3 regions of the Aureimonas phyllosphaerae genome follow, and region 3 is predicted to be linked to each of the others. Evidence: predicted binding sites of a transcription regulator. Region 3 holds the regulator's gene; each other region holds the start of a gene.
What was found. The regulator LexA, encoded in region 3, represses DNA repair genes until DNA is damaged. The targets are predictions, from matches to a motif close to TGTTCNNNNTGTGTTCNG.
Positions count from the first base shown of each region.

Region 1 (7,880 bases), 590 kb from region 3:
CGATCAACCGCGGCGACGGCCAGGACGTCGCGCTTCTCTATTTTCAGTTCGCCAAGGCGGTCGCCAACACGGCCGATCCGAAGCTCCTGACCGCGCTCGCCGGCGTCGCCGACCGGTCCAAGCAGATCGACCTTGCGATCTCCTACTACGAGCAGATCCCGGAGGGCTCGCCCTACCGGCGCACCGCGGAACTGCAGATGGGCCTCGACCTCTGGCAGGCCGAGCGCAAGGACGAGGCGAAGGTCCACCTGCGCAAGGCCGTCGAGAGCTACCCGGACGATCTCCAGGCGCATCTGGCGCTGGCCGACGTGCTGGCGGCCGACAAGGACTATGCGGGCGCCGTGACGATGCTCGACAAGGCCCTGTCGCTCGCGCCCGCCGACGCGCCCAACGTCTGGAACATCTACTACCAGCGCGGCATCGCCTACGAGCGGCAGAAGCAGTGGGACAAGGCCGAACCGGACTTCCGCAAGGCGCTGGAACTCGAGCCGAACCAGCCGCAGGTCCTGAACTATCTCGGCTATTCCTGGGTCGACATGAACCGCAATCTCGACGAGGGGCTGAACATGATTCGCACCGCCGTCGAGCTGCGGCCGAACGACGGCTACATCATCGACTCGCTCGGCTGGGCCTACTACCGCCTCGGCCGCTTCGACGAGGCCGTCGAGCAGCTGGAACGCGCGGTCCTGATCATGCCCGCCGACCCGACGCTGAACGACCATCTCGGCGACGCCTACTGGCGGGTCGGGCGCACCCGCGAGGCGCGATTCCAGTGGAACCGTGCGCTGGTCGGTGACCCCGCGCCGGAGGCGGCGGAGGTCGAGAAGATCAAGAAGAAGCTCGCCGAGGGCCTGGCGCCGGTGGCCGATACCGCCACCATCGCGCCGCCGCCCGCTACGGGTGGCGGGACCGAGGCCCCCAAGGTCTCGAACTGACAGTCGCGATGGACGCCTTCGTCCACGTTCCCTGGGTCACGAACGTCACCGCGCGCGCCAAGATCAACCTGGCGCTCCATGTCGTCGGCCGACGCGCCGACGGCTACCACGAGCTGGAAAGCCTCGTCGCCTTCGCCGAGTTCGGCGACCGGCTGGAGATCGCCCCCGGCACGCGCGACGCGCTCAGCGTCGACGGGCCGCTCGGGGCGGGCGTGCCGACCGACGGCGGCAATCTCGTGATGAAGGCGCTGGCGTTGGCGCAGGAACTGGCCCCTGCCAGCGGCGTACGCCTGTCGCCGCTCGCCATCCGCCTGTCCAAGCATCTGCCGCACGCCGCGGGCATCGGTGGCGGCTCGGCGGATGCCGGCGCCCTGCTCGCCTGGTTCGGCGCGCGACATCCAGCGCTTCGGCCCTCGCTTGCCGAGCGCTGCGTCTCGCTCGGCGCCGACGTGTCGATGTGCCTGTCCGGCGAGGCGGCGGTGGTGCGCGGCATCGGCGAGCGCGCCGAGCGGCTGGCCGCCCTACCCGCGATCCCCGTCCTCCTCGTCAATCCCGGCGTGCCGGTCGCGACGCCCGCCGTCTTTGCCGGCCTCATGCGGCGCGACAATGCGCCTCTCGTGGCCCCACCAGCTAAGGGCTTCGCGGACCTCGAGACGCTGGCGCACTACCTTGCGGCCGCGCGCAACGATCTGGAGCCCCCTGCGCTCGGGCTCGCGCCGGCGATCGGCGACGCCTTGGACGCCGTAAACGCGGCTGGCGCGCGCTTCGCCCGCATGTCGGGTTCCGGCGCGACGGTGTTCGGCCTCTTCGCCTCCGATGCGGCCTGCCACGAGGCAGAACGCCGGATCGCGGCATCGCGGCCGGGCTGGTGGGTCAAGGCGACGCAACTGGCGGGACAGGGCTCATGAGCGACCGCGACTTCATTCCCCTGTCGATCGCGGTCCTCACGGTCTCGGACACACGCACGCGCGAGGACGACCGTTCGGGCGATACGCTGATCGAGCGGCTGGAGGGCGCGGGTCATCGGCTCGGCGACCGCCGGATCGTGCGCGACGACGTCGAGGCGATCCGTGAGTGCGTGCTCGGCTGGTCGCGCGATCCCGGCATCGACGTCGTGATCACCACCGGGGGCACGGGCTTTACCGGCCGCGACGTGACGCCGGAAGCGCTGGAGCCGATCTTCGACAAGCGGATGGACGGGTTCTCCATCGTCTTCCACCGGATCTCGTTCGAGAAGATCGGTGTCTCGACCATCCAGTCGCGGGCGACCGCGGGCGTCGTCAACGCGACCTTCGTCTTCGCGCTGCCGGGCTCGCCCGGCGCCTGCCGCGACGGCTGGGACGGCATCCTCGCCGCGCAGCTCGACTATCGCCACCGGCCCTGCAACTTCGTCGAGATCATGCCGCGGCTGGACGAACACCTGCGGCGCGGCGGCCTTTCGGCCTGACGCATCACGCGCCGCGCCGCATCCGGCGGGGTTTCAGCGCCCTCACGAGGCGATCGATCCGCCCGCCGCTGGCGGGGGCCGCCGCCACCAGCGCCGCGCGCGAGGCAAGGACGCCGCCGCGCGAGCGCCCGAACAGGCGATTGAAGATGCCGGGCTCGGGCTCCGGCAACCGGGCCGCGGCGACCGCAGACCGGCCGCCGGCATAGCGAACCACCCGGTCGATCCAGTTCTCCGGCAGGCGCTCGCCCGAGCGCAGGATCAGGACCCATTCGCCCTTCAGGGTCGCCGGGGCTGCCAGCACTTCGCCTGCGGATGCCAGACGGCAGCCCGCGTGATCGGCGACGCGCCGCACATCCTCCCCCATCGTATCAAGAACCACGACGTCGCGCAGGATCCCCTCCACCGCGCCCGAGACAAGCGGCGAGAGTGTCTGGGCGAATGCTGGCGCATCGTCGGCGCCATGGATCAGGACGGTGAGCATCCCCTTCCCGTTATCGCAATGCGAGATCGCCCGCCAGCGTCCGGTTTCGTTCTCTTTTGTTCTTGTATTGTTCTTATTGGATGAATAGGATCAGGGTCTCAACGGGATCGTATCCGAGGGAACCCAATCCCATGTCCGAGATCCGAAGCATCGACCGCGCCGCGATGGGCCCAGGCCGCGGCGTCGACATCGCGAACCATATGCTGAACCAGTCGGGGCTGCGGGTCGGCTTCGACCGGCGACGTGGCCGCGGCGCGGGGCTGAATCCGTCCGGTCGTTTCGAGCCCTTCGCGCGGGCCGCCTTTGACGACGGCTGGGCGACGATCGACGAGCTGCCGCCGTTCCGCACCGAGGTGCAGAACGAGGCGGCGCGCACCATCATCACGCGCAACCAGTCGCCCGACATCTCCTTCGACCGCTCGGTGAACCCCTATCGCGGCTGCGAGCACGGCTGCGTCTACTGCTTCGCGCGGCCGAGCCACGCCTATATGGGCCTGTCGCCGGGTCTCGACTTCGAATCGAAGCTCTTCGCCAAGCCGAACGCCGCGGAGCTTCTGGAAGACGAGCTGTCGAAGCCCGGCTACGAGCCGCGCTCGATCGCCATCGGCACGAACACCGACCCCTATCAGCCGATCGAGAAGACGCGCCGGATCATGCGCGAAATCCTCGAGGTGCTGGAACGGGCGAACCATCCGGTCGGCATCGTGACGAAGTCGGCTCTGGTGACACGCGACATCGACATTCTCCAGCGCATGGCGGCGAAGGGTCTCGCGCGGGTTGCCGTGTCAGTGACGACGATGGACCGCCAGCTGGCGCGCCTGATGGAGCCGCGGGCGGCCACGCCGACGAAGCGCTTCGACGCCGTGCGCCAGCTGACCGAGGCAGGCATCCCGACCATGGTGATGACGGCGCCGATCATTCCGGGCCTGACGGATTCGGAAATCGAGCGCCTTCTGGAAGCGGCCGCGGAAGCCGGCGCGAAGGAGGTCGGCTACGTGCTCCTGCGCCTGCCGCTCGAAGTGTCGCCGCTCTTCAAGGACTGGCTGCTGCGCCACTACCCCAACCGCTATCGCCACGTGATGGCGCTCCTGCGCTCGATGCGAGACGGCAAGGACTACGATCCCGAATGGGGTCAGCGTATGACCGGCAAGGGGCCCTACGCGCAGCAGATCAAGCGCCGTTTCGAACTCGCCGCCAAGCGGCTGGCGCTGAACCTCGAGCGCTCGACGCTGCGCAGCGACCTCTTCCGCGCCCCGAAGGGTGGCGGCGTGCAGCTATCACTGCTTTGACACTGAAGGGCCATCCGGTCGCTCGACCGGGCCCTGAAGATACCGGGAGGCTTGCGAGCCTTCCCATCGATCGTCCGGGGCCGCATCCGGACGACGGACGTCGGCGGTCTTCCCGTTCCGCCGCCGTCACAGACGAGCCCGGCGGTCCGCCAACCCGCCGCCGGGCTTGAGAAGGATCGGAGAATGCGCGAGATTCGCCGCACGATGACTCGCCGTTCCTCCGATCCTTCGCTCCCCACCCTGTTCGCACCCGGCCTCGTGCTGCCCCGCTCGGATGAGCCGGGACCGAACGACGCGATCGAGCGGCATCTCCTGACGCTCGGACATCAGCGGATCGCCGGCGTCGACGAGGCGGGACGCGGACCGCTGGCCGGCCCGGTGGTCGCCGCAGCGGTGATTCTGGATTTTGAGCGTCTGCCAGAGGGGCTCGACGATTCCAAGAAGCTGAAAGCTCACGAGCGCGAGCGCCTCTACGACGAAATCCTCCTCTGTGCCGAGGTCGGCGTCGGGACGGCCGGTGCTCTCGAGATCGATCGCATCAATATCCGGCAGGCGACGCTCAACGCCATGCGGCGGGCTCTGGCGGGCCTTGCGACCGCGCCGGGCCATGCGCTCGTCGACGGTCGAGACGTGCCGTCACGCCTCGCCTGCCCCGCGACGGCCGTCATCGGCGGAGACGCACGCTCGCTCTCGATCGCCGCTGCCTCGATCGTCGCCAAGGTGACGCGCGACCGGATGATGGCGACGCTTTGCGGCACCCATCCCGCCTACGGCTTCGGCCGGCATATGGGCTACGGGACGGCTGCGCATCTAGAGGCGATCGAGGCGGTCGGCCCTTGCGTCCATCACCGCCGCAGCTTCGCCCCGGTCGCGGCCCGTCTGGCGCGCGCCGACTGAGGTCGGCGTCGCGCGGATCGCTTGCTCGGTTTTCAGGCTATCGGAGTGGACTTGCCGGCGGCGCCAGCATTCGCGCAGCGCCGTGGTTCCGATACTCCCGCCCGACCGCATCCGCTATCACTCTTTAGGAGGGTGCTTCGCAACACGACGCGTGGACTGGTCGTGTAGATCCTGCGTGCGACGGCGGCCGATGCATCGAAGCCCTACTAAGCCAGCCCGGACGGTGGCTCGTTCCATCCGGGCTGCCGGTCCCCTGTCGTGTCGGCTTGCAAACCGACCGACCCCTCAAAACGCAAAAAGCCGCCCCGGGGGGCGGCTCGCTTCAATGGGTTCTGTGCGACGCTCAGTTGAGGCGGCGGCGGACTTCCTCGATGGAACGCTCGGTCATCTGGCCGTCGGTGCCGAGATTGCGCTCGGTGATGACGCGGGTCGCGGCGTCGATGGCGATGTTGACGGCGGAGGCGCGAACCTCGGCGATCGCGTCGGCTTCAGCCTGGGAGATCTTCTGCTCGGCGACCTGCGTACGGCGAGCGACGTATTCCTCGCTCTTGATGCGGGCTTCCTCGACGAGACCGGCAGCCTCGCGCTGGGCGCTGGCGACGATCTCGCGTGCCTCGGCCTCGGCCTCGCGGCGGCGGCGCTGGTAGTCGGCCAGCTGGCGCTTGGCCTCTTCCTTCAGCTCGCGGGCCTCCTCCATCTCGTTCTCGATCCGCTTGGCGCGGCTGTCGAGCGAGCGGGCCGCCATCGCCGGCGCCTTGAAGTACATCACGACGGCGAGGAAGAGGATGAGGCCGATCAGCGCCCAGAATGTTGCGTCGAATGCCATGGTTCAGCTCCTCAGGCGCGAACGGCGCGAACGGCGTTGGCAACCTCGTCGTGCGAGACGCTGGCACCGGTCAGTTCGGTCAGGATGGCCTCGGCGGCATCGGTCGCGATCGTGTCGACGTCGGCGAGCGCGCGGGCCTTGATTTCTGCGATGCGGGCCTGCGCCGCCTCGAGCTTGGCGTCGAGTTCGCCCTCGATGCGCTTGCGCTCGGTGTCGGCGCTGGAGCGGGCCGAATCGCGCGCCTCGCCGGCGATCTTCTGCGAGTTGGCGCGGGCGCTGGCGAGTTCCTGCTCGTAGGCGGCCTGGGCCTCGTCGGCATCGGCGCGCATGCGCTCGGCCGCCTCGAGGTCGGCGGCGATGCGCTCGCGGCGATTCTCGAGGACCGAGGCGATGCGCGGGATGATCGTCTTCGACAGGACGTAGTAGAAGACGCCGAAGCTGATCGCCAGCCACAGGATCTGCGAGGCGAAAAATTCGGGGTTCAGCGGCGGGAAGGTACCGCCCGCTTCGTGCGCGCCCTCAGGCACGCCGATGGCTTCAGACGTCGCAGGAGTGGGAGCGGAGGTCAACGGCGTTCCATGCCCATCAGGCGCACCCTCTGTCTGCGCGAAAGCTTCGGTGACGAACATGTCCTACTCCGATGATACGGGTCCGGCCGCCCCGTCCGGGGCGGCCGGCTGCACAATCCCAAGAACCTGAGATTAGACGAAGAGCAGCAGCAGCGCGATGAGCAGCGAGAAGATGCCCAGAGCTTCCGTGACGGCGAAGCCGAAGATCAGGCGGCCGAACTGGCCGTCGGCAGCCGACGGGTTGCGCAGTGCGCCGGTGAGGAAGCTCGAGAAGATGTTGCCGAGCGCGAGGGCCGTGCCGGCCATGCCGAAGCAAGCCAGACCAGCGCCGATGTAACGTGCAGCTTCCGCGTCCATGAGAAACTCCTTTAGTGGATCGTGCGGGGGATTGAGGCCCGCGACCGAGACGGCCGCGTGACGAGGGGAAGCGGTCAGTGGTGAACGTGGACCGCGTCGTTGAGGTACATGCAGGTCAGGACCGCGAAGACGTAGGCCTGCAGGAACGCCACGAGGAATTCGAGCGCCGTGATGCCGACGGTCATGAGCAGCGGCAGGATCGCGCCGCCCACACCCACCGCGCCGAGCGCGCCGAGCGAGGTCACGAAGCCCGCGAAGACCTTGAGCGTGATGTGGCCCGCCAGCATGTTGGCGAAGAGACGAACCGAGAGCGAAACCGGGCGCGACAGGAACGAGATGACCTCGATCAGCACCACGAAGGGCACCACGGCCGCCGGAACGCCGGAGGGAACGAAGACCTTGAACCAACCGAGGCCATGGCCCTTGATGCCAGCGACCACCACGGTGCCGATCACGAGCAGGGCCAGCGCGAAGGTGACGATCAGGTGGCTGGTGACGGTGAAGAAGTACGGGAACATCCCGAGGAGGTTCGCCACCAAGATGAACATGAAGAGCGAGAACACGAGAGGGAAGAACTTCATCCCCTTCGATCCCGCCGCGTCGCGCAGCATGCTGGCGATGAATTCGTAGGAGAGTTCCGAGACCGACTGCGAGCGGCTCGGCACCAGTCCACGGCCGCGGGTCGACCAATACAGGAAGCCCGTGGCGACCGCGACAGTCGCGACCATGAACAACGAAGAATTGGTGAACGAGAAATCGACCCCGCCGATTTCGATCGGAACCAGCCGAGAAATCTGAAACTGATGAAGGGGATCGTTCGCCAAACGCTTGGTCCTCTTATGCTCGCCCTCTCGGAGCGAGACTGCCATAGCGTCCTGAACCGCGCTTCGCAACACCCTCCGGGGCGAAATGCCTGCTCTGTCCCCGTGCGATCCACTTATCGTGAAGGGGGATCGCTCGGCGGGGTCGGCTGGCTGGCCGAACGGATCACGTTGAGGACGCCCGCGGCGAAGCCGAGGAGCAGGAAGACGATCAATCCGAAGGGCGTCGTGCCGAAAAGCTGGTCGATGCCGTAGCCG
Region 1 is NZ_CP181348.1:3,984,084-3,991,963, forward strand. It holds gene ACLNGM_RS19050 (tetratricopeptide repeat protein) at 1-935, shown strand, start outside; gene ACLNGM_RS19055 (4-(cytidine 5'-diphospho)-2-C-methyl-D-erythritol kinase) at 944-1,843, shown strand; gene moaB (molybdenum cofactor biosynthesis protein B) at 1,840-2,382, shown strand; gene ACLNGM_RS19065 (hypothetical protein) at 2,387-2,863, opposite strand; gene ACLNGM_RS19070 (PA0069 family radical SAM protein) at 2,995-4,152, shown strand; gene ACLNGM_RS19075 (ribonuclease HII) at 4,336-5,049, shown strand; gene ACLNGM_RS19080 (F0F1 ATP synthase subunit B) at 5,393-5,875, opposite strand; gene ACLNGM_RS19085 (F0F1 ATP synthase subunit B) at 5,887-6,504, opposite strand; gene ACLNGM_RS19090 (F0F1 ATP synthase subunit C) at 6,577-6,801, opposite strand; gene ACLNGM_RS19095 (F0F1 ATP synthase subunit A) at 6,876-7,625, opposite strand; gene ACLNGM_RS19100 (AtpZ/AtpI family protein) at 7,739-7,880, opposite strand, start outside.
Region 1: ACLNGM_RS19070 (PA0069 family radical SAM protein) is a predicted target of LexA. The motif match lies at 2,921-2,938, and genes of this name have one in related genera.

Region 2 (7,880 bases), 330 kb from region 3:
AGTGGGTTGCGGTGCATGGCGCAGGCGGTGTGGGACTGTCGGCCGTCATGATCGCCTCGGCGCTCGGCGCGCGCGTCGTGGCGATCGACGTTGCCGACCACAAGCTCGAACTGGCGCGGAAGATGGGCGCGACTGCAACCGTCAACTCTCGCGAAGTTCCCGCCGTCGTCGAGGCCGTCCGCGACATCACCGGGGGCGGCGCGCATGTCTCGCTAGACGCGCTGGGGCACCCCGAGACCTGCTTCAATTCCATCGCCAATCTTCGCCGCCGGGGCCGCCACGTGCAGGTCGGCTTGATGCTGGCGGACAACGCGAAGGCGTCGATACCCATGGCGCAGGTCATTGCCCACGAGCTGGAAATCTACGGCAGCCACGGCATGCAGTCATGGCGGTACGACGCGATGCTGGAGATGATCCTTACGGGCTCCCTGCGTCCCGATCGACTGATCGGCGAAACGCTGCCGCTGGAAGCGGCGGTTCCCGCCCTCGTCGCGATGGGACGGAGCGCCCCGGACGGCATCACCATGATCGACCCGAAGATCTGAACCGTTCCTGCAGCAGAAATGAAAAGGGCGCCTTACGGCGCCCTCTCTCGTCCCGATCACTCGGCGTCGTCGTTCGGATCCGGACCGCCGTTCTGCAGCAGCTGCTCGGCGATCAGTCCCGCGTTCTGGCGGATCGCGGCCTCGATCTCGGCAGCGACGGCCGAATTGTCGCGCAGGAACTGCTTGGAGTTCTCGCGGCCCTGACCGAGGCGCTGGGAGTTGTACGAGAACCAGGCGCCCGATTTCTCGACGATCCCGGACTTCACACCGAGGTCGACCAGCTCGCCGACCTTCGACACGCCCTCGCCGTACATGATGTCGAACTCGACCTGCTTGAACGGCGGTGCGAGCTTGTTCTTCACCACCTTCACGCGGGTCTGGTTGCCCGTGACCTCTTCGCGTTCCTTGATCGAACCGATGCGGCGGATGTCGAGGCGCACCGAAGCGTAGAACTTCAAGGCGTTGCCGCCCGTCGTCGTCTCCGGCGAGCCGAACATCACGCCGATCTTCATGCGGATCTGGTTGATGAAGATGACCATGCACTTCGAGCGCGAGATCGAGCCCGTCAGCTTGCGCAGCGCTTGGCTCATCAGGCGAGCCTGCATGCCGGGCAACGAGTCGCCCATCTCGCCCTCGATCTCGGCGCGCGGGGTCAGCGCGGCGACCGAATCGACCACGAGCACGTCGATCGCACCGGAGCGGACCAGCGTGTCGACGATCTCCAACGCCTGCTCGCCCGTGTCCGGCTGCGAGATCAGGAGGCTGTCGAGATCGACGCCGAGCTTGCGGGCATAGACCGGATCGAGCGCGTGTTCCGCGTCGACAAAGGCGCAGACGCCGCCGCCCTTCTGGGCCTCTGCGACCGTGTGGAGCGCCAGCGTCGTCTTGCCCGACGACTCGGGGCCGTAGATCTCGACGATACGACCCTTCGGAAGACCGCCGACGCCGAGCGCGATGTCGAGTCCGAGCGAGCCGGTCGAGATCGTCTCGATGTCGAGCTTCTCGGTGGCACCGAGCCGCATGATCGAGCCCTTGCCGAAGGCCCGCTCGATCTGCGACAGGGCTGCGTCGAGCGCCTTTGTTTTGTCCACCGATGTATCCTCAACGAGACGGAGTGAATTCTGGGCCATGGGGCAGGACCTTATTCCATGAGCGATGGTGGGGTGCAACGTCGTTACCGTGGTTCTCCATGTACTCTTTTTGTTCTCGTTTCGCAAGCGATGATCCCGATTTGTTCTCGCAAATCGCCAGTGATTCGCTGGTTCGCAAACACGTCCAATGGTTGACGAAGCGTTGACGGATACGGGCCAACGCAAACCGCCTTCGGTCCTCCTGCTGGGAGCAGCTCACCTCGATCGCATCGCGCTTTCCAGCACCCCGTTCCGGCGGGGGTTCTCGAATCCTGGCCGCGTCGTCGAGCGTCTTGGCGGCGCTGCGTTCAATGCGGCTCTCGCGCTGAAGCTGTTCGGGAGTGCGGCGACCCTCGTCAGCGCTTGCGGCGGCGACGATGTGGCGGAACGGGTCGGTGCAGAGCTCGATCGCTTCGATGTCGTCGACGGCCGCATCGCGTGGCTCGACCGCCGCTCCGCCACCTACACAGCCCTTGTCGATGCCGGTGGCGATCTGGTCGGCGGCGTTGCCGATATGGAGATCTACGATCGTCTCACGCCGCGCGTTCTGTCACGTCGGCATCTCCTCGATCGAATCGCCGAAGCGGATGGCGTTCTTGTCGACGCCAATCTCCCGCCGGCGGCGCTGGAGCAGCTCGCTTCGCTTCGGCCTCAAAGACTCGGCGCGATTGCCGTCTCCCCAGCCAAGATCACGCGCCTGGCGACAATCCGTCCGGAGCTCTCAGTTCTCTTCGCCTCGCGTGTGGAGATCGCGACGCTCTTGTCATTGCACTCGGACGTCGGTGATGCCGACCTCGTCCGGTCGATCCGGAACGGAGGGCTCGAACGGGCCATCGTGACCGACGGCCCCCGGTCGGTCCTGGTCGTCGATGCGGACGTTGCCTTGCGGCAGGCACCCCCGATGGTCGCGGCTGTGACCGATGTGGTCGGTGCAGGTGACACGTTGGCCGGCGTGGCATTTGGCGCCTGGCTCGATGATCGTCCATTCCTAGATGCCGTACGCCTCGGTCTTGCGGCGGCGTCGCTGCGGATCAGCACCGGCCTCGCTGGCAGTTCGGCAAAGGATGCCGCGGCAATCGCGGCATCGCTTCCCCCACCCGAATTCCTGCAGATCTGACGGAGGCTCCCTGTGGCCCAAACCTTTCAATGTTCCCCGGCTGTCCAGGCGGCTCTCGATGCGGGGCGGCCCGTGGTCGCACTGGAGTCGACCATCATCACCCACGGCATGCCGTGGCCGCAGAATGTCGAGATGGCACGCGGCGTCGAGGCGTTGATCCGCGACGAGGGCGCCGAGCCTGCGACCATCGTCGTCCTCGATGGCGTCCTGCGGATCGGGCTGTCGGACGACGAACTCGTCAGGCTCGCGCAGACTGCCGGCGCCATGAAGCTGTCGCGTGCGGATCTCGCCTTTGCCATGGCGACCGGGCGCACGGGATCGACCACCGTGGCGGCGACGATGATCGCGGCTGCGCTGGCCGGAATCCGTACCTTCGCCACCGGCGGGATCGGCGGCGTTCATCGCGGCGCCGAGACGAGCTTCGACATCTCGGCCGATCTCGACGAACTGGCTCGAACGCAAGTCATCGTCATCTGCGCCGGCGCGAAGGCAATCCTTGACCTTCACAAGACGTTCGAAGTGCTGGAAACCAAAGGCGTTCCCGTCGTCGGGTTCGGGGTGGACGAACTCCCGTCCTTCTGGTCTCGCGGCTCCGGCATTCCCGCCCCGCTTCGCCTCGATACGCCCGAGGAGATCGCCGCCTTCCAATCCGCCCGCAAGGCGATCGGCCTCGACGGCGGAATGCTCATCGCCAATCCGCTGTCACCCGAACTGGAGATCGACCGCGAGACGGTGGGCGATTGGATCGAGAGGGCCCTGCGGGATGCGGAGGCGGCAGGCGTTCGCGGCAAGGCGGTGACGCCGTTCCTTCTTCAGCGGATCTTCGAACTCAGCGGCGGTCGCTCGCTGGAGGCCAACATCGAACTCGTCCGCTCGAACGCGCGGCTGGCAGCCCGGATCGCCGTCGCGAGCGCCTGCGCCTGACCGCCTATTCTTCCAGCGCTTCCTTCACCGCCACGGCCAACTCACGGAGAGAGAAGGGTTTCGGCAGGAAGCCGAACTTCTCCCCTTCGGGCAGGTTTTTGGCGAATGCGTCCTCGGCATAACCCGAGACGAAGATGAACTTCAGGTCCGGCCGCTGCTTGCGCATCTCGCGCAGAAGGGTCGGGCCATCCATCTCCGGCATGACGACGTCGGACACCACGAGGTCGACCTTTCCACCGATCTCCTCCATCACGTCGAGCGCCTCGAGACCGCTCGACGCTTCGTGAACCTCGTAGCCGCGCATCTTGAGGGCACGAACATTGCCGGCGCGCACATTGTCCTCGTCCTCGACGAGGAGGATCGAGGCGGTGCCGGACAGGTCCTGCTTGGCGTTGGAGGCCGCCGGAGACGGCACCTCACCCTTGGCGGAAGGGACCTCAGCCGGAATGTGCCGCGGCAGGAAGATGCGGAAGGTCGTACCTTCGCCGGGCTTCGTCTCGACGAAGATCGATCCGCCGGACTGCTTGACGATGCCGTAGACCATCGACAGGCCGAGGCCCGTCCCCTTTCCGATCTCCTTCGTCGTGAAGAACGGCTCGAAGATGCGCTCGGCGACATCGGCGGGCATGCCCGATCCGGTGTCCGAGACTTCCATCAGCACGTAGTCGCCCTCGCCGAGCTCGCTGTAGCCGAACTGCGCAGCCTCTTCGGTTGGAACGTTGCGCGTCGAGATGATCACGCGACCGTTCGTCGACATGGCGTCGCGCGCGTTCTGCACGAGGTTGGTAACGACCTGCTCGAACTGGCCGATATCCGCCATGACAGGCCAGAGATCGCGCGCGTGCTGCCGCTCCAGCTTCACCAGATCACCGGAAATGCGCTTCAGGAGAAGGTGCATGTCGGCGATCACGTCTGTCAGATTCAGCATCTTGGGACGCATGGTCTGGCGACGGGAGTAGGCCAGGAGCTGGCGAACCAGCGAGGCGGCGCGGTTGGCGCTCTGCTTGATCAGCAGGAGGTCCTGGAACGAGGGATCGCCGGTCCTGTGGTTGAGAAGCAGGAAATCGACCGACGCGGTGATGATGGTCAGGACGTTGTTGAAGTCGTGCGCGATGCCGCCGGCGAGATTGCCGATCGCCTGCATCCGCTGCGACTTGGCGAACTGGTCCTCCAGCGTGCGCTGCTGCGTGATGTCGACGCCGTAGAGGATCGCCACCTCGCCCGACCCGTCGCTGACGTCGGCATTGGCGCTGAGATAGAGGCGGGCCGAGCGGGTCGGCTCGCTCATAAGGTCGACGTCCAGCGACGGAATGCCCGCCTGCCCGCGCATCGCCGCCGACACGGCCTGGCGCAGCGCTTCGCGGTTCTCCTCACGCAGGCATTCCGAGACGGCGCCGCGCCCCATGGCGGCCTCGTCGCCGAAAAGGTTGGCGAACGCGGCGTTGGCGCGGGTGACGCGCCCGTTCGCATCCATCGCCGCAATCGCCATGGGCGACGAGTTGAAGAAACGGGTGAAGCGGATTTCGGCAGCGCGCAGCGCGTTCTCGTCGTCGCCCCGCGGGGCGCGGTCGAGGACGAGCGTGCGGGTGAGACCTGGCGCGCCGTCGGCGGTCCGGGTCGCATTGCGCAGGAGGCGGACCGGCAGGCGCTGTCCGGCGGACGTCACGAGATCGAGGTCGAAGCTTTCGACGCTTCCGGGCGTCCGCTGGTCGCCCGCCCGCCGGAGGAAGCCGGCCGCACCTTCACCGAGATAATCCTGGATCGAGCGCGAATAGGGTTTGAAGGTTGCGAGGTCCAGCGACAGCCAGTCGGCGAGCGTTGCATTGATGTAGGCGATCCGACCCTGCTCGTCGGCTGCGAAGAAACCCGCCGGCGCGTGGTCGAGGTAGTCGATCGCGTGCTGTAGGTTCTTGAAGAACGACTCCTGCTCTTCGCGCTCGGGCGTGATGTCGGCGATCTGCCACAGCTGCAAACCGGCCGCCGCGTCGCCGAACGGGCCGACCGAAGCGCGATACCAGTGCGGCGACGACGGCCCGGCGCTGCCGAGGCGTCGGGTCAGCCGAAATTCCTCCTGCCCGGACTTGTTCTCGCGCGCGAGGTTTGCCAGCCGGTAGATCGCTTCCGAAGCCTCCGCCTCGCGCGAGAGCAAACGCTCCAAGCTACGCACGGACGAAGCGCCCGCGGCACCGGTCGCCTCGCCATAGGCGCTGTTGGCATAGACGATGCGGCCCTTGCGATCCGTGACGAGCATGCCGACCGGCAGCGAGTTCAGGGCATCGCGCGCGATGTCGGCATCGGCGACGCGGGGCCCGACGTGCAGGAAGCCAAGTGCAAGGCCGAACACGGCGGCAATACCGCACATGGCGAGGATGCCGAACATCACGAGGAGCGCGAGCGCGCCATAGGAGTGGCCGAGCAGCGCCAGTGTGGCTGCGAAGACGAACACGAAGCCTGCGAGGAACAGAAGACGGCGGACACCGCTCGGATCGGTCCGTCCGTCGATCAGCGGCTTATCGCTCATATGCGTGGCGGAAGCGGGCGTCTGGTCCACAGCAGATGTTCCATATGCGATCGATCGACCCTTCCGAGGCAAAGCCGAACAGATTAATGCGGGACGGCACGGGCACGAGAATCTGTCGAATTTGCGCCAGTCGCAATCTCTCGACATGATGGCACGGCACTATGTTCCGAAGCTGACCCGGCGCTGGAGCCCGGCCGGCGGAACTCTACATGGCAGGCAAGGCGTCGTCCGGTGTAACCATGGGGTTTCATCGCATACGAAGGCCTAGGAGGATATGGTAAATGCGTGAGTGGCTCGCGAGCATCGTTGGCGAAAGCCTGGCCCCGATCATGACGGTGATTCTGGCGGCCGCGCTGGTGGTGCTCCTGGCGCTCGTGCTGATCGGGCTGGCAAAGCGCGTGTTTGCAGGCAGCGGCGGCATTGGAGGGCGCTCGCGCGCACCACGGCTGGCTGTTCTCGACATGGCGCCGGTGGATCCCAAGCGCAAGCTCGTGCTGGTGCGGCGTGACGACGTCGAGCATCTCATCCTGATCGGCGGGCAGAACGATCTCGTGGTCGAGCCAGGGATCGTCCGCGGCCAGCAGCGACGCGTCCGCCAGGAGCCCGGTTTCGCCGAGCCCGAGCAGCGCGTTGCTCCTCCGCAGCCGCCGTTGCCGCATCGGCGCTCCCCGCGGCCGACGGCTCAGCCCATTCCGAACGACGGACAGGATCTCGGAGAGCATCCCGCTCTGGCGCCCGTTGCGGAAACGCCCGTAACGGCTCCGCCCGAGCAGCGTGTGCAGCCCGCTGTTCGCAATCCGGTCCCCGCTTCCGAGCGGCAGCGCCCGATGGAACCGCGCGCTGCTGAGCCGACGCCCACACCAGTGGCATTGCCCGAATCGGAACCGCTCGTTGAGCCGGCAATGGCTCCGGCAAAGCCCGCCGCTCCGGTCGCTCCGCCTCCCCAAGCGATCGTGCCGCCGGTCGCGCCGCCGGTACGCGCCAACGAGCAGCTTCCCGCCACGCGCCCCCCCAAGCACGATCTACCGCTCGAGCCGACGACGCCTACGCGTCGCGCAACCGATATGCCGTCCCAGCCGCCGTTTACCGCTCCGCCATCACCGAGCGTCCCGATCACGACATTCGTCGAGCCGCCGGAGCGCAGGGCCGAGCCCGCGCAACCGTTGGTGGAACGTCCGATCCCGGCCAGCCCGACCTACGAGCCGCCGCGTCAATCGCCGATCCCGCCGGCTCCCATGCCGCGACCGCCGGTCCAGCCTGCCGCGATCGTCCCGCCGATCGCCCCTTCGACGACTGCGCCTGCTTCTCCTTCCGGCGCGAGCGCCCCGCGTCCGCCGGTCTTGCCGCCGCAGCCGCAAGCCGCACTGCAGCCTCCCGCGACGCCCCCCCGATCGATGGCGACGCCCACCCTGCCCCAGCCGTCGCGCGCAACGCCGGTCGTACCACCGGTTCGCAACGAACCCGAAGTCGCTCCGGCGCGGTCGTTCTGGTCCACGACCCCGGCGAGTTCGGGGCCTAATCAACCGGCTGGCAATCGGGACGGCGAAACGTCGCGCGACGAAGCCATCGAGACCCGTAATGAAGCTCCGGTACCGCCGCTGCCGGAGCGCATCCCGGTGCGTTGGCCTTCCGCGCCGGTCGCG
Region 2 is NZ_CP181348.1:3,060,611-3,068,490, reverse strand. It holds gene ACLNGM_RS14505 (zinc-dependent alcohol dehydrogenase family protein) at 1-545, shown strand, start outside; gene recA (recombinase RecA) at 602-1,675, opposite strand; gene ACLNGM_RS14495 (PfkB family carbohydrate kinase) at 1,824-2,792, shown strand; gene ACLNGM_RS14490 (pseudouridine-5'-phosphate glycosidase) at 2,805-3,716, shown strand; gene cckA (cell cycle histidine kinase CckA) at 3,721-6,237, opposite strand; gene ACLNGM_RS14480 (hypothetical protein) at 6,519-7,880, shown strand, end outside.
Region 2: recA (recombinase RecA) is a predicted target of LexA. The motif match lies at 1,736-1,753, and genes of this name have one in related genera.

Region 3 (7,880 bases):
GCAGAAGGGCTGGTCATGGCGCGGGACTCGTTGGCGAGCGGGCAGGCGCGGGATGCACTTGACCGGCTGGTCTCCGCAACGGGCAGCGCGAAGGGAGCCTGACGATGTCCGATATCCTGGCGAAGATCGAAGCCTACAAGCGCGAGGAGATCGCAAAGGCAAAGGCGAGCGTTTCGGCTAGCGAACTCACCCGACGCATCGCCGCCGGCCAGCCGCCGCGCGATTTCACGTCGGCCATCCGCAGGAAGCACCAGGCCGGGGACTTCGCGCTGATCGCAGAGGTGAAGAAGGCCAGCCCCTCGAAAGGACTGATCCGGGAGGATTTCGATCCCGTTTCACTCGCGGAAGCCTACGAGCGGGCTGGCGCCGCCTGCCTCAGCGTGCTGACGGATGCACCGTCCTTTCAAGGTGCTCCGGAGTTTCTGACCGCCGCCCGGAACGCGACCACCCTGCCCGCCCTGCGCAAGGATTTCCTGTTCGACACCTACCAGGTGCTGGAAGCGCGAGCGTGGGACGCGGACGCGATCCTGATCATCATGGCGTCGGTCGACGACGCCCTGGCTGCCGATCTGGAGGCTGCGGCCGACGATCTCGGCATGGCGGCGCTGATCGAAGTGCATGACGAGGCCGAGACGGAGCGGGCCTTGAAGCTCCGCTCGCCGTTGATCGGCGTCAACAACCGCAACCTGCGAACCTTTGCGGTCGATCTCGCTGTGAGCGAGAGGCTGGCGGGCATGGTGGGTAGCGACCGGATTTTGGTGGGCGAGAGCGGCATCGGTGGCCACGAGGATTGCCGTCGGCTGCATCGCTCGGGAATTTCCACCTTCCTGATCGGCGAGAGCCTGATGCGACAGGCGGACGTCGAGGGTGCCACGCAGGCGCTTCTGACGGGCGCTGCGGCATGAGCGGCGATCGCCTGACCCATCTGGACGAAGCCGGCAACGCGGCGATGGTCGATGTCGGCGCGAAGGATGCGACAGTCCGCGAAGCCACCGCCGAAGGGTTGGTGCTGATGGCGGCCGAGACGCTGGACATGATCCGCTCCGGCTCGGCAAAGAAGGGCGATGTTCTCTCGATCGCGCGCATCGCCGGCATCATGGCGGCCAAGCGCACGCACGAACTCATTCCCCTCTGCCATCAGCTGCTGCTCGAGAAGGTGTCCGTCGATCTGGAGATTCAGGCAGCGCTTCCCGGCATCCGCGTTACGGCGAGCGCACGCGTGACCGGCAAGACCGGCATCGAGATGGAGGCGCTTACCGCTGTCTCCATAGCGTGCCTCACGATCTACGACATGGCCAAGGCCGTCGATCGGGGCATGTCGATCACGGCCATCCGTCTCATCGAGAAGACGGGCGGGCGTTCGGGACACTGGTCGGCCTCATGACGCTGGTTCCGTTCGACGAGGCCGTTGAACGGCTGCTTCGCAATGTCAGCCCTGTCGACGGTATCGAAGCCATCGCGATCGAAGACGCGTGTGGACGCGTCCTACCCGCCGACCTCCACGCGCGCCGAACCCAACCTGCGTTCGATGCTTCCGCGATGGATGGGTACGCGGTGCGTGCGGCGGACCTGACCGGCCCCTCTCCGGTTCTGAAGGTCGTCGGGGAATCGGCGGCGGGGCATGCCTTCTCCGGCAGTCTGTCGACGGACGAGGCGGTGCGCATCTTCACCGGCGCGCCGGTCCCCGATGGTGCGGATGCAGTGGTCATTCAGGAGAATACGGATCGACCCGCTGAGTCTAAGGTCCGCATTCTGGAACGCGTCGAGCCCGGGGCGCACATTCGCCGCGCTGGCAACGATTTCCGCCTCTCCGACGTCCTCGCGCCAGCCGCGTCCCGGCTGACACCCGCTGCCTGCGCCCTCGCGGCAAGCGGCGGCTATGGAACGATCGAAGTCCGGCGACGGGTGCGTGTCGCCATCGCGGCCACGGGCGACGAACTGGTTCCTCCGGGCACGCCGGCGGGACCCTCGCAGACCGTCGCATCCAACACGCTGGCCATCTCGATGATCGTTCGCGTGATCGGTGGCTCTGTCATCGACCTCGGGATCATCCCCGATCGCCGGGACGATCTCGCGTCGGCCATCGAGCGGGCCCAGAACGCAAGGGCCGACATCCTGGTGACCGTCGGCGGCGCATCGGTGGGCGACCACGATCTCGTCGGACCGGTCCTCACCGAAGCCGGTGCCACGCTCGATTTCTGGCGGGTCGCAATGCGGCCGGGAAAACCGTTGATGGCTGGCTCGCTGGGCCCTATGCGCATCCTTGGTCTACCGGGAAACCCAGCGTCCAGCCTCGTCACCGCCGAACTGTTCCTGCGCCCGCTGATCGAGAAACTGTCCGGCGCCGCTCCCGTCAGTCGCCGGAGACGCGGCATCCTTGGGCTCGACGTCAAGGCCAACGACAAGCGGACGGACTTCCTGCGCGCCCACATCCAAATCGACCCCGCCGGCTCGCCATGCCGCGTCGTGCCGCTGCCTCGGCAGGACTCCTCGCTTCTCTCGGTTTTCGCGCGTGCCGACGCTCTCCTCGTTCGCCCGGCCTTCGCGCCGGCTGCCGTCGCAGGCGAGCCGTGCGAGTACGTTATGCTGACCACCGGATGATCCTTGCAGAACACAAACGGAACAGCTAGGTTTGTTCAGGTTTTGTTTCGAGGAATCGTCCCATGCTGACGCGCAAGCAGCACGAGCTTCTGATGTTCATTCATGAGCGTCTGCAATCGGTGGGCGTCCCTCCGTCCTTCGACGAGATGAAGGACGCCTTGGATCTCCGTTCGAAGTCCGGCATCCACCGCTTGATCACGGCGCTCGAGGAGCGCGGCTTCATCCGGCGCCTACCAAATCGGGCGCGGGCGCTGGAGGTGGTGAAGCTGCCGGAGTCCGCAGCCAAGGCGGCGGCCGCGCCGCCTGCCTCCCGTCCGTCCAACGTGGAGCCCTTGTTCAAGACACCGCGAGCCGTCGAACGCGACGTTTCCTCCGTGCCGGTCATGGGCCGCATCGCAGCCGGTGTTCCGATCTCGGCCATTCAGCAGAACACGCACGACATCGTCGTGCCGCCCGAGATGCTTGGATCCGGCGAACATTACGCGCTGGAGGTCAAGGGCGACTCGATGATCGAAGCCGGCATCCTGGATGGGGATACCGTCGTGATTCAGCGCAGCGAGTCGGCGAGCGCTGGAGAAATCGTGGTCGCGCTCGTCGATGATGAGGAAGCCACGCTGAAACGATTTCGCCGCAAGGGCGGCATGGTGGCGCTCGAGGCCGCCAATCCGGCTTACGAGACGCGTCTGCTGGGCGCTGATCGGGTCAAGGTCCAGGGGAAACTGGTGGGGCTGATCCGGCGCTATCACTGACAGCGCGACGATCCTCGGCGCGGCCTGTCGTTTCGGCCGTCGCGCTGTCCGATTTGCGCCAGTACTCAGGCCATGCCGCGAAGCGATGGCGGTTCCAGGCCTGCGGCTCGGTCGGTATGGAGTGGCGCATTTCGATCGTTGCGTCAGAGGCGCGGGAGATCGCGAGAGAGCCGGTTCGGCGCAGGGTCCTCAACGTGACCAGTCGGGCATCGCCGGTCCGGCAGGCGTTCGCCCGGACAGCCCGCGCCATGATGGCGATATCGCTGTCGCGGCAGACGTCGTCGAGCTTCTGATAATCATCGCTCCACGCGATCCGCAGTCCGGACCGGGTTAGTCCGCGACAGATGCCGTCTTCGCATCGGAATGCTCCGGCGCTGGAAAGATTGGACGTCACGGCGCCGTCCGTCGTTGGGGCGGACACCAAGCTAGTCCGGCTGTGACTTGCCCGCTGTCCCGGCTCGGTTTGCAACGCGCGTCGCCACTGGTCCCAGACGAAGGTGGATGGTCGTGGCTGGACGGAGTGCAGTTGCCCGTCCCTATCGATCAAAGCGAGTTCGCGACCGTCCTCGAAGAGCAAGAGCTCCGGAGCAGGTCCGGGACGCAAGAGCGCAAAGCCGATGGCAATCGGCGCAAGCGCGAACCAGCGAAGTCCGCTGGCGGAAAAGGAGACGATGAGGATCGCGGCCGAAAAGCAGATGAGTGCTGGGCCGCTGATCAGGCCGGTCGGATAGTCCGGAAACGCGTCGGCGAGATAGGCAGCCAGGGCGAAGACGAGGTCGAGGCCCCACCCCATCGCCTTGAGGGGAAGAACGTGAAGGCCGAACGGCATGGCCAGCACGGCCAGCATCGCAAACGGCATGATCCAAAAGCTGAAGAAAGGCGTCGCCACGATGTTGGCGATGAGCGAGAACGGAGCGCCGCGCTGGAAGTGGTAGATCGCGTACGGCGCGGTAGCGGCGCCGGCAATCAGCGACGACATCGCCATCCCCAGAAGAATGAGGCTCAGCCATCGGATCGACAGGCCTTCCCTACGCTGGCCCTCGTTCCGCCGGGACTGCCATCGAGCGTAGGCGCCATATGCGCCGATCAATGCTGCCGTTGCCGCGAAGGACATCTGAAAGGTGGCTGTCGGTACGACATGAGGCGACAGCGCGATGACCACGACCGCAGCGATGCAGACGTTTCGCAGGGTCAGTGCAGGCTGATCGAGAAGCACCGCGCCCAGCATGACCGCGATCATGACGAAGGAGCGCTCCGTTGCGGCGTTGTCGCCGGCGAGAAGGAAGTAGAAGCCGGTCCCTACGAGGGCAACGACCGCCGCCAGTTTCTTGATCGGCCAACGGAGAGCCATCGGCACGACGGTCGCGAGGCCGAGGCGCGTGACGAGAAGGAAGAAACCGGCGACGAGCGCCATGTGAAAGCCGCTGATCGACAGCACATGCGCCAACCCCGTGACGCGCAGATCCTCGTTGATCTCCTCCGGGATTCCGGCTCGCTCCCCGGTCACGAGGGCCGAGGCGACCGCACCTGTCGCGCCCGGAAGGACGGCCCGAATTGTCTCCCCCATAGCAAGTCGCAGCGTCGCGATGCGGTCCGAGATCGACGGGTCGCGCAATGCGCCCGGTGGTGCCGGCGCGCCGAGCGAGAACCCGTAGGCGCCCAGCCCCCCGAAGTATGACCCGAAGGCGAAATCGTGCGCACCGGGATAGGCCGGCCCCGAAGGTGGACGCAGGCGCACGAGCCCTCGATAGGTCGAGCCGATGGGCAAGGGCTCGTGTCGGCTCGAAACAACGATCCGCGCGCGCTCCGGCGGTCGTGAGAGGACCGGGCGTTCTGTCGATTCGATTTCGACGATGTATCGATAGCGACCGCGGTCGTCCTGCTCCCGCGCCAACACCGGCCCGGCGATCCGCACCGTCGCCTCGCCCGAGAAAAGCGTCGTCTCGGTGCGGGCGCGCTCCGCGATACAGGCGGCGAAGCCCGCCGCAAGACCGAGCCCGACGACGCCGCCGACACGGAACGAGCGTGCCATTCCTGGCAGAGCGAGCGAAAGGGCACCGACGCCCGCGAGAAGCGCGATCGCCGCGAGACCCGGCTGGAACGTCGTTCGGTAAAACGTCGCCGCTGCTGCGATCATCGCGATCGGAAAGAGCGCGAACGCCGTGCGCGAACGCTCCTCCAGCGCGACCTGACGTGCCAGCCACGCGCGCATCGCGGCAAGGAGGGGCAGCGAGGACGGACCGCTCTTGCCGACCCGGCTGCCGAGCGATGGTGTCGTGACGCTATGTCCCTTGGTCGTCACATCGGTTCGCTTCGCTTGTCTCGCCTTCCCGCTATGCTACACCACGGGCCGAGAAAGACAGGCATCGTCCAGCCGGCTCTGCACAGACCATTTCGGACCTCGTGTCCGACGGCTGGCGCGATTCTTCCACCTTCGAGGACCTTCCATGACCGACCGCGTCGTAACCCGGTTCGCACCGTCGCCGACGGGCTATCTTCATATCGGTGGCGCGCGTACGGCGCTCTTCAACTGGCTGTACGCTCGCAAGACGGGCGGCAAGATGCTGCTGCGCATCGAGGATACCGACCGCGAGCGTTCCACCGAACCCGCTGTGAAGGCGATCATCGACGGTCTGCATTGGCTCGGTCTCGACGCCGACGAGCCGCCGGTTTCCCAGTTCGAGCGCGCGCCGCGTCACCGTGAGGTGGCCGAGGAGCTGGTTGCGGCCGGAAAGGCCTATTACTGCTACGCCTCCCCGGCCGAACTCGACGAGATGCGCGAGAAGGCCAAGGCGGAGAAGCGCCCTCCGCGCTACGACGGGCGCTGGCGCGACCGCGACCCGTCCGAGGCGCCGGCGGGTGTCAAACCGGTGATCCGCATCAAGGCTCCGATGGACGGCGAGACTGTGGTGCACGACCGTGTCCAGGGTGAAGTCCGCTTTCCCAACAAGGACCTCGACGACTTCATTCTCCTTCGCTCGGACGGGACGCCGACCTACATGCACGCGGTCGTCGTCGACGACCACGACATGGGCGTCACGCATATCATTCGCGGTGACGATCACCTGACCAACGCCGGTCGCCAGACGTTGATCTACAAGGCGTTGGACTGGGACGTTCCCGTCTTCGCCCATATCCCGCTCATCCACGGGGCGGACGGGGCGAAGCTGTCGAAGCGACATGGTGCCCTGGGCGTCGAGGCCTATCGCGAGATGGGTTATCTCCCCGTCGGCCTGAAGAATTACCTCGTGCGTCTCGGCTGGAGCCATGGGGACGAGGAGATCATCTCGCCCGAGGACATGATCGCCTGGTTCGACATCGACGATGTGAATCGTGGCGCGGCGCGTTTCGATTTCGCCAAGCTCGATGCCGTAAACGGTCACTGGATCCGTATGAGCGTGGATGCCGATCTCGTCGATCACCTGATGGACGTGCGCGAGCACCTGCCGAACGGCGCTATCCTGCGCTCGGCGCCCGACGACGTGGTGCGTGACCGTCTGCTGCGCGCGATGCCGGGCCTCAAGGAGCGCGCCAAGACGCTGGTCGAGCTGACGGAGAGCGCTGCCTATCTCTTTGCCTCGCGCCCCCTGCCCATCGACCCGAAGGCGGAGGAGATCTTGGCCGGCGGCGGGCGGGAGGTCGTCTCGGGGCTGCTGCCGGCCCTCGAAGCCCTGACCGAGTGGAATGCCGGCTCCATTGAAGCCGTCGTCCGCGACTATGCGGAGCGCGAAGGCTTGAAGCTCGGTAAGGCGGCGCAGCCGCTGCGCGCCGCCCTCACCGGCAAGACGACCTCTCCGGGCGTCTTCGACGTGCTCGACGTCCTCGGGCGTGATGAAACATTGGCCAGGCTGCGCGATCAGGCTGCATGAACCCTTGGCCTGCACTGGCGCTTAACAGAGTGCGGTGCAATAATTCCGTACGATATCGGCATCGAACGTGCGCTCGGCGCATTCCCTGCCGATCGGCTCTCGCCGGGCGCTGCCCGGCGGACATCCAGAAGGGGAACGAATGACCGATTCGGCGAAACTGACCTTAGGCCCGAAGGAAACCGAGCTTAAGCTGCGCCACGGGACGATCGGTCCCGATGTTGTCGACATCGCGGCGCTTTACAAGGATACTGGGCTCTTCACCTACGACCCAGGCTTTACGTCCACCGCTTCCTGCGAATCAAAGATCACCTTCATCGACGGCGACGAAGGTGTGCTGCTGCACCGCGGCTATCCGATCGATCAGCTCGCCGAGCGCGGCAACTTCCTTGAGACCTGCTATCTCCTGCTCTACGGCGAACTGCCGACCGCCGCCGAGATGAACGACTTCACCTACCGCGTGACGCGCCACACCATGGTGCATGAGCAGATGTCGCGCTTCTACACTGGCTTCCGTCGCGACGCGCATCCGATGGCCGTGATGGTCGGTTCGGTCGGCGCACTCTCGGCCTTCTACCACGACTCGACCGACATCGCGGACCCGCACCAGCGGATGGTCGCTTCGATCCGCATGATCGCCAAGACGCCGACGCTGGCGGCCATG
Region 3 is NZ_CP181348.1:3,391,897-3,399,776, forward strand. It holds gene trpD (anthranilate phosphoribosyltransferase) at 1-102, shown strand, start outside; gene trpC (indole-3-glycerol phosphate synthase TrpC) at 105-905, shown strand; gene moaC (cyclic pyranopterin monophosphate synthase MoaC) at 902-1,384, shown strand; gene glp (gephyrin-like molybdotransferase Glp) at 1,381-2,601, shown strand; gene lexA (transcriptional repressor LexA) at 2,694-3,350, shown strand; gene ACLNGM_RS16185 (ComEC/Rec2 family competence protein) at 3,304-5,562, opposite strand; gene gltX (glutamate--tRNA ligase) at 5,798-7,219, shown strand; gene gltA (citrate synthase) at 7,359-7,880, shown strand, end outside.